2 regions of the Aeribacillus sp. FSL M8-0254 genome follow, and region 2 is predicted to be linked to the other one. Evidence: a T-box and tRNA genes for the amino acid it is inferred to sense, from the RefSeq annotation. Region 2 holds a T-box; the other holds one or more tRNA genes.
What was found. A T-box is a leader RNA that pairs with one kind of tRNA and senses whether it is charged. The one in region 2 lies ahead of serS (serine--tRNA ligase), so its partner is inferred to be a tRNA-Ser.
Positions count from the first base shown of each region.

Region 1 (6,329 bases), 1.7 Mb from region 2:
GAAGTTGTGAATGAAGTAAAAGAAAAATTGGATGAATTAAAAGACGAATATAAAGGCCTCGGAGTCGTTTCAACGCTGGACCAAGCGGAACCGATTGAAAAATCTGTTGAAACAATGCTGAATAAAGCGCTGTTCGGTTCGATTTTTGCAGTTATTGTCATTTTGCTGTTTTTGCGCAACATTCGTTCAACGTTGATTTCCGTGGTGTCAATTCCGCTTTCCATATTAATTGCATTAATCATTTTGCGTGAAATGGACATCACGTTGAACATGATGACGCTTGGAGCTATCACAATGGCGATCGGCCGTGTCATTGACGATTCGATTGTCGTCATTGAAAATATTTACAGACGGATGACATTAAAAGGGGAGCCGTTAAAAGGGAAAGAGCTGATTATTGCAGCGACAAAAGAAATGTTTATTCCTATTATGTCCTCAACCATTGTGACGATAGCGGTTTTCTTGCCGCTCGCATTTGTCGAAGGGATGGTCGGACAGCTATTTATGCCGTTTGCCCTTACGATTGTATTCTCGCTTTTAGCGTCCCTTTTAGTGGCGATTACTATTGTGCCGGCACTTGCTCACGTTTTATTTAAAAAAGGAGTAAAACGGAAAGGCGAAAAAGAAAAGGAAGCTGGCTTTTTGGTTACTAACTATAAAAAAATATTAAATTGGTCTTTGAACCATAAATGGATAACATCATTGATTGCGATCCTGCTTCTTGTCTCCAGTCTGTTTTTAATTCCTGTCATCGGTGTAAGCTTTTTGCCGAATGAACAAGAAAAGCAAGTTATCGTAACGTATGATCCGGATCCAGGGCAAACGCTGGAAGAAGTAGAAGATATCGCATTGAAGGCAGAAGATTTCCTTGTCGACCGTGATCATGTAAAAACGATTCAATTGTCTGTCGGAAGCGAAAATCCGATGAATCCTGGAAATCGAAATCAGGCCATTTTCTTTATTATGTATGAAGATGACACACCGAATTTTGAAAAAGAAAAGGAGAAAATTGTTAAAGACTTAAATGAATTAACGAACGAAAAAGGCGATTGGGGCACCATTGACATGATGATGGCAAGCAATGAGTACACATTGCATGTGTTTGGCGATTCGATGGAAGATATTGAGCCTGTCGCCCAAAAAGTGCAAAAAATCTTGGAAGATGAAAAAAACTTGAAAAATGTCGAATCAGGTTTATCGAAAACTTATGATGAGTTCACGTTTGTTGTTGATCAAGAAAAGATGAGCAAGCTAGGATTGACCGCTGGGCAAATTGCGATGGCATTAAGCCAACAGCATGAACGGCCGGTTTTAACAACAATCCAAAAAGAAGGTCAAGACATTGAAGTTTATATTGAAGGGGAAGAGCAAACATTTGATTCGATTGATGAGATGAAAAAGAAAACCATTCAGTCCCCACTTGGCATGAATGTGAAAATTGGAGATGTAGCGAAAGTAAAAGAAGGCGAAACATCCAATACGATTACTAGACGCGACGGAAAATTTGCAGTATCAGTCAGTGGAGAGATTACTACTAATGACGTTAGCCAAGTAAATGCAAACATTCAAAAGAAAATAGATGGTTTAGAATTGCCGCCTGGTGTGAACATTGAAACAGGTGGAGTGTCCGAACAGATCAATGAGTCGTTTTCACAATTAGGATTGGCTATGCTCGCTGCCATCGCTGTTGTCTACTTTGTGCTGGTGGTTACGTTTAGTCAAGGACTTGCGCCTTTTGCCATTCTATTTTCACTTCCATTTACCGTCATCGGCGGATTTGTAGCGCTATGGCTTGGGGGAGAAACATTGAGCGTTTCAGCTTTGATCGGTGCGCTCATGTTAATCGGTATTGTTGTGACGAATGCGATTGTGTTAATTGACCGTGTCATTCATAAAGAGCGTGAAGGACTTTCTACAAGAGATGCGCTCATTGAAGCAGGGGCAACTCGTCTAAGACCGATTTTAATGACTGCGCTGGCAACAGTTGGAGCATTGCTTCCTCTCGCATTAGGTTATGAAGGAGATGGAGGCATGATCTCGAGAGGACTTGGTTTAACCGTCATCGGCGGATTGACCAGCTCGACTTTGCTGACTCTCATCATTGTTCCAATCGTCTATGAAGTATTAAGCAAATTTAGAAGAAAAGCTCCAATCGAGGAATGATAAGAAAAAACCTGAAAAGCACTGAATAGGCTTTTCAGGTTTTTTTGCATAACTTGCTGAAACAGTTTTATGAAAATAAGAATATCAATTGTTTTGAAAAATTTTCAAAAGGGTCAATTATTCAAATTCCGGCAATAAAAAAACGCGCTAAAAAGCGCGTTTTTTAAACGGAGAAGGTGAGATTCGAACTCACGCGGCGGTTGCCCGCCCTAACGCATTTCGAGTGCGTCCCCTTCAACCACTTGGGTACTTCTCCATGGTCGGGAAGACAGGATTTGAACCTGCGACCCCCACGTCCCGAACGTGGTGCTCTGCCAAGCTGAGCTACTTCCCGAAAAACGTCAGCATTGATATTATATATTAAAATAAAAAATTTGTCATTAAAAAATTTTAACCAATCAACAAAAAGTTTGGAAAAGGAAATTAATCTTTTTTTGTTGAATTATGTAGTAGGCAAATAAAAGAAAGGAGTCACATAACATTGAAGGTACAAAACATTGGCGATGACATCACATTAATTGATCTTTTTGACTTAGGATTAGAAAACAGAACAGGGGCTTACGTTCTTCACGAAAAAGAGCTGACCATCATCGAAACAAGCGCGAGCCCGTCTGTCCCATATTTATTAAAAGGTCTTGAAAGTTTAGGAATTGATCCGAAGGATGTTCAAAACATCATTGTTACGCACATTCATTTAGATCATTCGGGAGGTGTCGGGCTTTTTCTTGAACATTGCCCAAAAGCAAAAGTGTTCGTCCACCCCCGCGGGAAACGTCATTTGCAAGATCCATCGAGATTAATTGCCAGCGCCAAAACGGTGTATGGAGAGGAGCAATTTCAAAAATTGTTTGACCCGATTTTGCCCGTGCCAGAAGACCAGCTAGTTGTAAAAGAAGATTTGGAAACGCTTCAAGTAGGCGATGATCGCGTGCTGACATTTTATCACACACCAGGTCATGCGAATCACCATTTTTGTATACATGATTCCAAAAGCAACGGCATCTTTACCGGCGACACGATCGGGGTTTTTTATTCAATGCTCTTAGATTCAGACTTAGAGTTTTATTTGCCGTCTACTTCTCCTAACCAGTTCGATCCGGATAAAATGCTTGAATCATGCGAAAGAATCGAAGCATTAAACGTTTCGAAAATATTTTTCGGTCATTTTGGCATGAGCGAGCATCCAGAGGAAGTTTATAAACAGCTAAAATATTGGCTGGACATTTTTGTAGATCAAGGCAAAGCGGTTGTAAAAGAGCATGGAAGCTTGCCGTTTGAAGAAAAATCAAAGCTTCTATCTGATAGATTGTACAGCACGTTGCAAGATTACTTAAAGAAAAAACATATTTCCGAAGATCATCAAGTGCACGAGTATATAAAAATCGATATGGGCATTTGTGCGCAAGGGATTATTGATTACTTGCAAAAAGCAGAAAATAGATAAGGAGGCTTGTATGGAAAGAGATATACGCAAAATTAAAAATGTTGCGTTACAAACGAATAATCCTACCCATACTAATGCATTTGTGTTAGAACCTGGTAATTGGGAGGAATATGATCCGTTTTTAATGCTTGCGGAGGATATTTTTCAGCAAGGGACGTTTGACCTTCATCCCCATCGGGGAATCGAAACTGTCACATATGTAATTGACGGGATTTTAAAGCATTTTGATAACAAAAATGGATATGGCAAGCTAAAGCCGGGTGATGTTCAATGGATGACTGCTGGAAGAGGAGTAATCCATCAAGAAGATCCTGCACCTGGATCTACTGTTCACAGTCTAGAGCTGTGGGTTAATTTGCCGAGTTCAAAAAAACTGACCGCTCCCCGCTATCAAAATTTGAAAAGTGCTAACATGCCAGTTAGAAAAGAAAAAGGAGCGTTGATTCGGATTTTTTCTGGTTCGTCAAAAGGTATTCAAGCGCCGACTAAAAAATTACGTTCCTGTCTTGATGGTAGAAATGATTCTGGAACCTGATGCGTCTGTTCATCAAGATCTTCCGGGAAGCTATAATGGTTTTCTTTATATTTTGGAAGGAAAAGGCTTGTTTGGTGCGTCCAAAACAAAAGGGGAAAAAGGGCAAGTGCTGTTTTTAACAAAGGGTGCTGAGGGAGAGGAAAGCTTCATAACCGTCACAGCGGCAGACAAACTCCGGCTGCTTCTATATGCGGGAGAACCTCTCCATAACGGTCCGTTTGTTATGAACACGAAAGAAGAAATACGGCAAGCAATCGTCGACTATCAAACAGGAAAGTTTGAATGAAAGAGAATAACAGCTTGATAAACTCTCCGCCTTTTTTGCGCGGAAGGAGAGTATTTTTTGTAAATAAAAATTATTTCTCGGGAAAGCGCAAAATTCAACAATGATAAAGAAAAAACGAGAAAAAAGGTAGCATCTGTCGAATGGTTGTATATTGAAATGTTTTGTGTCAGATTATGTGACATAAATCATGTTTCGTTCTTGTTCGGCTTGTTACAATAAAGAGTAAATTAGTGGAGACAGTAGGTGATAAATATGCTGTTTTTAAAAAAATGGAATCGAGCAGCGGATCATGAAGAAGATAAACAAAAAAAACAGATGGAGGATTCGTTTGCGGCACAGGTGGAAGTTGCTGCGGATCAATTAAAAGGCGTCATTGAGCAAATGAAATTAACCGCTGTTTCCCTTGATGAACGATCTTCCTCGAGTAAAAAAAGCACGTTTCAGCTATTAGAGCATATTGAGCAGACCGCTCAAGACACAAATAACGTTTCAGAAAAGATGCGTAAAATTGAAGAGGCAGCTGTGAAAATCACAGCATCTTCCCAAGAGATACATTCCTCAAGCATATTATTTTATGAACAGCTCGTAAAATCGAAAACACAGCTGCAAAAAATACAAGAAGAAACGGAACAGCTGCGGCAAAATCATTTGAAAATTCTTGATCAAATGGATCGGCTCGTTTCTTTTTCCAAACAAATGGATCACATTCTTTCTTCGATTGGAGCGATTTCCCAAAAAACAAAAATACTTGCATTAAATGCAAATATCGAATCGGCAAGAGCCGGAATACACGGGAAAAGCTTCTCGGTCGTTGCAAATGAAATTGGAAATTTAGCAAACCAAACGCATGATGCGGTTGAAGAAACACATCAAATTCTTTCTTCGATTCAATCAGAAATTGAGTTTTCGACCAAAATGGTAAAATCGGAAAACGATCAGATGAAAAAGAATGTGGCTGAATTACTATCTTTAATTGATGTTATCCATTCCTTTCAAACATCGTTGGGCAAAATCACATCAATGGTATCGGATTCGAAAGACGCTGTCGAATTACAGTGTGATCATGTACAGGAAATTACTACGGTGCTCAAGCAAATATCAGATATGGCTCATGAAAATAAAACATATGCACTGAGAGTTTCAGAAGATATGGATAAGCAGCACCAGCATATTGAAGAGATGATTGCCATCAGCGAGACATTGGATCAAACCTCTAAAGAGCTGCAAACGTTAGTCAAAAGGGATCAGCTTCAACAAATTACTGAAATAGATTTGGCAAAAATCAATGAAATGAAAGAAAAAGTGATGAATCTTTTATCACAATTTCCATTGTATGAACTAGATGCGGATGTTCATAAAAAAGCATTGGATCAATTTTTTGAGGAGAACGAGCATATCGAAGCTATTTGGTCGAATCGACTGGACGGTACATTCGTTTATTCCAACCCTCCTGCAGGCTTAATAAATGCAAAAGCCCGTCCTTGGTTTATCGAAGCTAGTAAAAATAAAATCTTTATATCAAGCATCTATACATCTGCTGTTACAAAAAAACCGTGCATCACCATTTCCTTCCCCATTCATAAGAACGGAGACATCGTCGGGGTTATCGGTGTCGATTTAATAGTAAAATAAGCAGATGGTTTCAATCCTTTTTGAAACGATATAATTTTCGCCCTTTTATTTAAAAATGCGGTTTCACAACCGCGTTTTTCTTTTCTCTCAAACAAGAAAATTGAAAAAAAGAGAATGAATACTCAAAAAATTTTCAGAAAGATTAGCCTGTTTTTCTGCTCGATCCATCCGCTTCTCTTTAACTCCGCAACACAATGCTTAAAGCATTTTTTTAATGATGGATAAGAACATGTCTTTTTCCTCGCTTCCATTACGAGCCGCAAAATTTC
Region 1 is NZ_JBBOZY010000001.1:1,728,494-1,734,822, forward strand. Features, by position in the region: gene NSQ44_RS08370 (efflux RND transporter permease subunit) at 1-2,163, shown strand, start outside; tRNA gene NSQ44_RS08375 (tRNA-Ser) at 2,332-2,419, opposite strand; tRNA gene NSQ44_RS08380 (tRNA-Pro) at 2,421-2,497, opposite strand; gene NSQ44_RS08385 (MBL fold metallo-hydrolase) at 2,639-3,607, shown strand; partial or broken gene NSQ44_RS08390 (pirin family protein) at 3,618-4,428, shown strand; gene NSQ44_RS08395 (methyl-accepting chemotaxis protein) at 4,681-6,060, shown strand; gene NSQ44_RS08400 (hypothetical protein) at 6,183-6,329, opposite strand, start outside.
Region 1: it has a tRNA-Ser gene. The T-box ahead of serS (serine--tRNA ligase) is inferred to sense a tRNA for this amino acid. The anticodon was not compared.

Region 2 (6,329 bases):
TTTCTTTAGCAGCGGAATAAAATATTCTTTCAACAGTTGTATAAGGTATTTTTTCCTTTCGACTCACTTCTTGGATAGTAGAGCCAATGCACATTTCGTACAGATATTCTCTGTACCGATTGGTCTGATGCTTATTAGGACGGATAGATTCAAATGTTTGTGAAAATACCTCATTACAGTTGTGACAACGGTATCTATACACTCTGACAAATAAGAAAAGGGGCTTGCCTAATACGGACAAGTCACGAACCTTTCTTGTCCGCCAGTCATGGACATGACTAGAAAAAAAACCGCAGTAAGAACAGCGTTCTTCTGTAGTATTTTTCTCAACATGTAACAAATTGCAATCTTCAAGAAACACTTGTTTAACAACTTCAAATTCTGGCAAATCTAGTGATACGGAAAACACTTTAGAACCTCCTGTTATGTTAAGTCACGCTAACATTATTGCCAGGAATTCGTGAGTGTTTTCCTTATTTTTTGGGTTAAATCACAAAATGTGGTGATGAATCAAAATTCGAAAAAAATCGATTGTATTTCATTCATCATGTTATAAACTTGAATTGCAAGTTAATTTAAAGCGCTCACAAATGGACACTATTCTTTTCGGGACATGAACAAAGGCATCTTTTCCCCGCAATCGGCTGCTATCTTTGCATTGATTTGCCGCGCTTTTAAAACAGCATGTATAAAAACAACTGAAGCCTAGTGCAAAACGTAAATCCCTTAAAAAATGAGAGTGAGAAGCTTGCGGATGACTAGAGGAGGACGGAGAAAAATATGTATGATTATGTAATTGTCGGTGGAGGAATAGTCGGCTTATCCACTGCATTGGCAATATATGAACAACACCCAAACGCAAAAGTGGCAATAATCGAAAAAGAAAATAAAGTTGCCTCCCATCAAACGGGTCATAACAGCGGGGTGATCCATTCCGGTATATATTACAAGCCCGGGAGCTATAAGGCGCAGCTTGCGAAAAAAGGTAATCAGGCAATGATCATGTTTTGCCAAAAATACGATATCCCTTATGAAGTCTGCGGCAAAGTAATCGTTGCTAGCGATGAACATGAGCGGGAGGAGCTTGAGAAGCTGTTCCAACGCGGATTAAAAAACGGCCTCAATATCCGGAAAATTTCAAAGGAGGAGCTTCATGAATTTGAACCTTATGTGAATGGAATAGAAGCCATTCATGTTCCATCAACAGGTATTGTAAATTTCCGTCTTGTTAGTGAACGGATGGCAGATTTAATCCTCGAAAAGGGCGGGGAGATCTTTTTAAACGAAAAAGTAGAAGTGATTCATGAAAAAAAACAAGAAGTTATCGTTGAAACAGCAAACAAAACCTTTCAAAGCCGATTTTTTATAAATTGTGCAGGACTTAACAGCGATCGTATTGCTAAAATAGCAAATCTGTATACGGATGTGAAAATTGTTCCATTCCGTGGAGAATATTATATGTTAAATCCGCAAAAATCATATTTAGTTAAAAACTTAATCTATCCTGTACCAAATCCTAATTTTCCATTTTTAGGCGTTCACTTTACTAGAATGATTGACGGATCTATAGATATAGGTCCAAATGCTGTTTTAAGCTTGAAAAGAGAAGGGTATAAAAAAAGCGACGCAAATATGAAAGATTTGTTTGAAGTATTAACGTTCCCCGGTTTTTGGAAATTAGCAGGTCAATATATGAAAGAAGGACTCGAAGAAATGATTCGATCGATGTCAAAGAAAAAGTTTGTCGAAAATGTTCAAAAACTCATGCCCGATATTACAGAAGAAGATTTGCTGCCTGGACCATCTGGTGTCCGAGCTCAAGCTTTAAGTAAAGACGGAGCTTTAATCGATGATTTTTATATTGTACCAACGAAACGGTCCATTCATGTGCTGAACGCTCCATCTCCAGCAGCGACAGCATCCATTGAAATAGGAAGAACAATTGCCAAACAAATGATACAACGGCAGCCTATATAAAATACATTTGTACATAAAAGGGGGATATGGAGGAACCCCTCCTACCCCCCTTTCATTTTTTCTATTCAGTAAGAATTACTTTTTACTAATTACTGTTTTATTTCCCATATATGGACGCAGAACTTCAGGAATGACGACAGATCCGTCTTCTTGCTGGTAATTTTCCAAAATGGCTGCTACTGTACGACCTATTGCAAGCCCAGAACCATTTAACGTATGCACATGCTCAGGCTTTGCTTTCGGATCCCGTCGGAACCGTATATTCGCCCGGCGAGCCTGAAACGCTTCAAAGTTGCTGCAAGAAGAAATTTCACGATATGTTTGATAGCTTGGAAGCCATACTTCAAGATCATATTTTTTTGCTGCCGTAAAGCCTAAATCAGCTGTACACATGCTCATAACTCGATATGGAAGTCCTAACAGCTTCAATACGTTTTCAGCATGACTTGTTAATTTTTCTAATTCCTCATAAGAATCTTCAGGCTTTACAATTTTCACAAGCTCCACTTTGTTAAATTGATGCTGGCGAATAAGGCCGCGCGTATCTCTTCCGGCCGCCCCTGCCTCAGAACGGAAGCAAGCGCTGTACGCTACATAATTGATTGGAAGCTGCTTCTCCTGTAAAATTTCATCACGGTGCAAATTTGTGACAGGAACTTCCGCTGTTGGTATTAAGAAATAATCCTCACCTTGAATTTTAAAAGCGTCTTCCTCAAACTTCGGAAGTTGTCCTGTTCCGATCATGCTTGTACGGTTCACTATATACGGAGGCAAAACTTCCTCATAGCCATGTTCTTCAACGTGCAAATCTATCATAAAACTGATAAGCGCCCTTTCTAATCTTGCGCCCAAACCTTTATAAAATACAAAGCGGCTGCCGGTCACCTTGCCGGCTCTTTCAAAATCGAGAATTCCTAATTGGTCGGCAATTTCCCAATGAGGTTTTGGTTCAAAACGAAAGGTCGGGATTTCTCCCCATTTGCGGACTTCTACATTATCTTCCTCTGAATCGCCGACTGGAACGCTCTCATGCGGAATGTTTGGAATCGACAAAATCAAGGTTTCTAACTTTTCTTCAATCTCTTTTAATTCCTCATCAAGTGTTTTGATGCGTTCTCCTACTTGACGCATTTCTTGAATTAAATGATCTGTGTCTTTCTTTTCTCTTTTCAATTCGGCGATTTTAGAAGATACTTCATTTCTTTTGCTTTTTAATTCTTCCGTCGTAACAATTAGTTCACGACGCTTTTTATCCAAGTCAACAAATTGATCAAAATCAGTTAAATCCTCTCCACGGTGTTCAAGCTTCTTTTTTATTTCTTCAAAATTTGACCGTAAAAATTTCATATCAAGCATCATGGACACTCCTTCGCTTTTATATTCAAAATAAAAACTCCCGTCCAAAAAGGGACGAGAGTATACCCGCGTTGCCACCCTGCTTGAAGGCATCAGCCTTCCACTTACAAAGGTAACGGTTTTTTCCGTAAATGCTTACTAACAAAAACTTGCATTCAGCATTTCACTCAAGGACGGATTCACAAGCGTTTTTCACTGGTTTCCACCAACCACCAGCTCTCTTAAGAAAAACAACTTGCTACTAGTTCCTCTCATTGCTTTAGATCTATTTATATTCATAAATTTACTATAAGTTTAGGGTTTGTTCAACTTTTTTATGCATGAACTTTCTCGTTTGATTCCTTCACCATATTTAAAAAATATTGCACAAATCGATGATCATCCGTCAATTCCGGATGGAATGAACATCCAAGTATGTGGCCTTGTCGAACAGCAACAATTCGATCCTCATGTTTTGCTAAAATTTCAACATTTTCTCCTGTTTCTACAATATGCGGAGCGCGAATAAACACCCCTATAAAATCGTCCCCAACTCCTGCAATGGTTAATTCCGCTTCAAAACTTTCACGCTGGCGGCCGAAAGAATTCCGTTCAACGACCACATCCAATACACCAAGGTGCGGCTCATCTTGTCCAACAATTTGCTTCGCCAGCAAAATAAGACCAGCACATGTACCGAAAACAGGTTTTCCTCCCTTTATAAATTCTTTCAAAGGGTCCATCAACCCATACTTTTCAATCAATCTTCTCATTGTCGTGCTTTCGCCGCCTGGTAAAATAAGTCCATCGATATTTTGCAATTGTTCGGATTTTTTAATTTTTACGCCTTCTGCACCACAAGCTTCGATTGACTGAATATGCTCCCTCACAGCACCTTGGAGTGCCAAAACTCCTACTTTCATTTTGTATTCTCCTTTACCAACCACGTTCTTGCATACGATGTTCCGGAAGCAATGAAGAAATATCGATCCCTTTCATCGCAGTTCCAAGATCTTTCGATAAATGAGCGATTAATTCATAATCCTCATAGTGTGTGGTCGCTTCCACAATTGCCCGGGCATACTTTCCTGGATTTTCAGATTTAAAAATACCTGAGCCGACAAACACACCATCTGCACCAAGCTGCATCATCAACGCTGCGTCAGCAGGTGTTGCAACGCCGCCAGCAGCAAAATTCACGACAGGGAGTCGTCCTTCCTTTTTAATTTGTAGCAGCACTTCATACGGGGCTCCTAAATTTTTTGCTTCCGTCATTAGCTCATCTTCGCTCATGCCGACAATTTTCCGAACCTGTGCATTCACTTTCCGCATGTGACGAACTGCTTCTACAATGTTGCCAGTTCCCGGTTCGCCCTTCGTTCTGAGCATGGAAGCACCTTCTCCAATCCGGCGAGCTGCTTCTCCTAAATCACGGCAGCCACAAACAAATGGAACCGTAAATTCCCGCTTATTTATATGAAACTCTTCATCAGCCGGTGTCAACACTTCACTTTCATCAATATAATCAACACCGAGCGCTTCTAATACTCGAGCTTCTACAATATGTCCAATACGGCATTTTGCCATTACTGGAATCGTAACCGCGTTCATGACCTCTTCAATAATCGTCGGATCAGCCATGCGGGCAACCCCGCCTGCCGCACGAATGTCAGCAGGAACTCTTTCCAGCGCCATGACGGCAACCGCACCTGCTTCTTCAGCAATTTTGGCCTGTTCTGCATTGACCACATCCATGATGACGCCGCCTTTTTGCATTTCGGCCATTCCCCTTTTTACTCGATCAGTACCTGTAATTGCCATTTCTATAGTTCCTCCTTAATGATACATTCAAATGCATACGTCTATTTTATCCTAATTTTTATAAAATTCCTATCAAATTTCAAGGATTTCTTTTATTTTAAATATAGTAAAAACCCCCAACAAAATGTTAGGAGTTATGCATTAAAACCAGCTTTTTACCATGTTTGCTGCTCCGTTCCATACATCACCAAAAAAACTACCAATGCCTCTCATTGATAATACAAACCAGTTAGCTTTTTCGACTTTTGTTTTTGTCACTACATCAACTTTCGCTTCGGATTCACCTGTTACAAATCCGTAATCCTGGCTGTTCCCTTTATATTCTACGGACATATACCCGACCTTGGCGCCCTTTTTAATTGGTGCAGTCAGCTCTCCGTTCGCAGTTAAAAGCTTTTTATCTAAAACATATTTCGGCTCATACTGGTCTTTTTCCCCACGTTTAATAGGGAGCTTTAAAGAATCTTTTGTTTCTATTTCTACTTTTTTCTCTTTTCCTTTTACAACAGATACAGTTGATTTATTTTTTATTTGATATTGCGCAGGAAATAATTCCTCAATGGAAAAATTGCTGAAAACATAGTCCATTAGTTTTCTAGTTTCACTAAAACGATGTACGTAATTGTTGCTCCCTTTACCTTTCGCATTCATAACAACTGTGATGATTCGCATTCCGTTCCGTTCGGCTGTTCCCGTAAAGCTGGAGCCCGCAAAATCGGTATATCCTGTTTTTAACCCGTCTACACCTTCTGTACCATAAACTAATCCAGGCAGCATCCAGTTCCAGTTTTCCATTTTAATCTCATCATCCGTACCTTCTCGAAAAGCTTTTCTCGTAATTTTGGCCGTTTCTAAAATCTCAGGATACTCCTTTAAAAGATGGTACGCAAGGCTGGCAACGTCTCTCGCAGACATTACATTTTCTTCTTCCTCACCTGTTCCTTCCGGATGCATCCCCATTAAGTCTCTATTGTTTAAACCTGTCGCATTTACAAACTTCGTATGCTTCAAGCCTAGTTCTTTCGCTTTTTCATTCATCATTTTCACAAAATTTGTTTCCGATCCACCGATCACTTCTGCCACTGCAATCGCCGCACCATTTGCAGAATAAATGGCCATTGCTTCATATAACTCTTTTATTGTATAACTTCCATCTTTTCTTAAAGGGACATTGGATAAACTGCGATTTTGGGAAA
Region 2 is NZ_JBBOZY010000001.1:19,030-25,358, reverse strand. Features, by position in the region: partial or broken gene NSQ44_RS00100 (ISL3 family transposase) at 1-409, opposite strand, end outside; gene lhgO (L-2-hydroxyglutarate oxidase) at 781-1,977, shown strand; gene serS (serine--tRNA ligase) at 2,053-3,333, opposite strand; T-box leader at 3,381-3,597, opposite strand; gene pdxT (pyridoxal 5'-phosphate synthase glutaminase subunit PdxT) at 3,648-4,235, opposite strand; gene pdxS (pyridoxal 5'-phosphate synthase lyase subunit PdxS) at 4,249-5,133, opposite strand; gene NSQ44_RS00075 (serine hydrolase) at 5,275-6,329, opposite strand, start outside.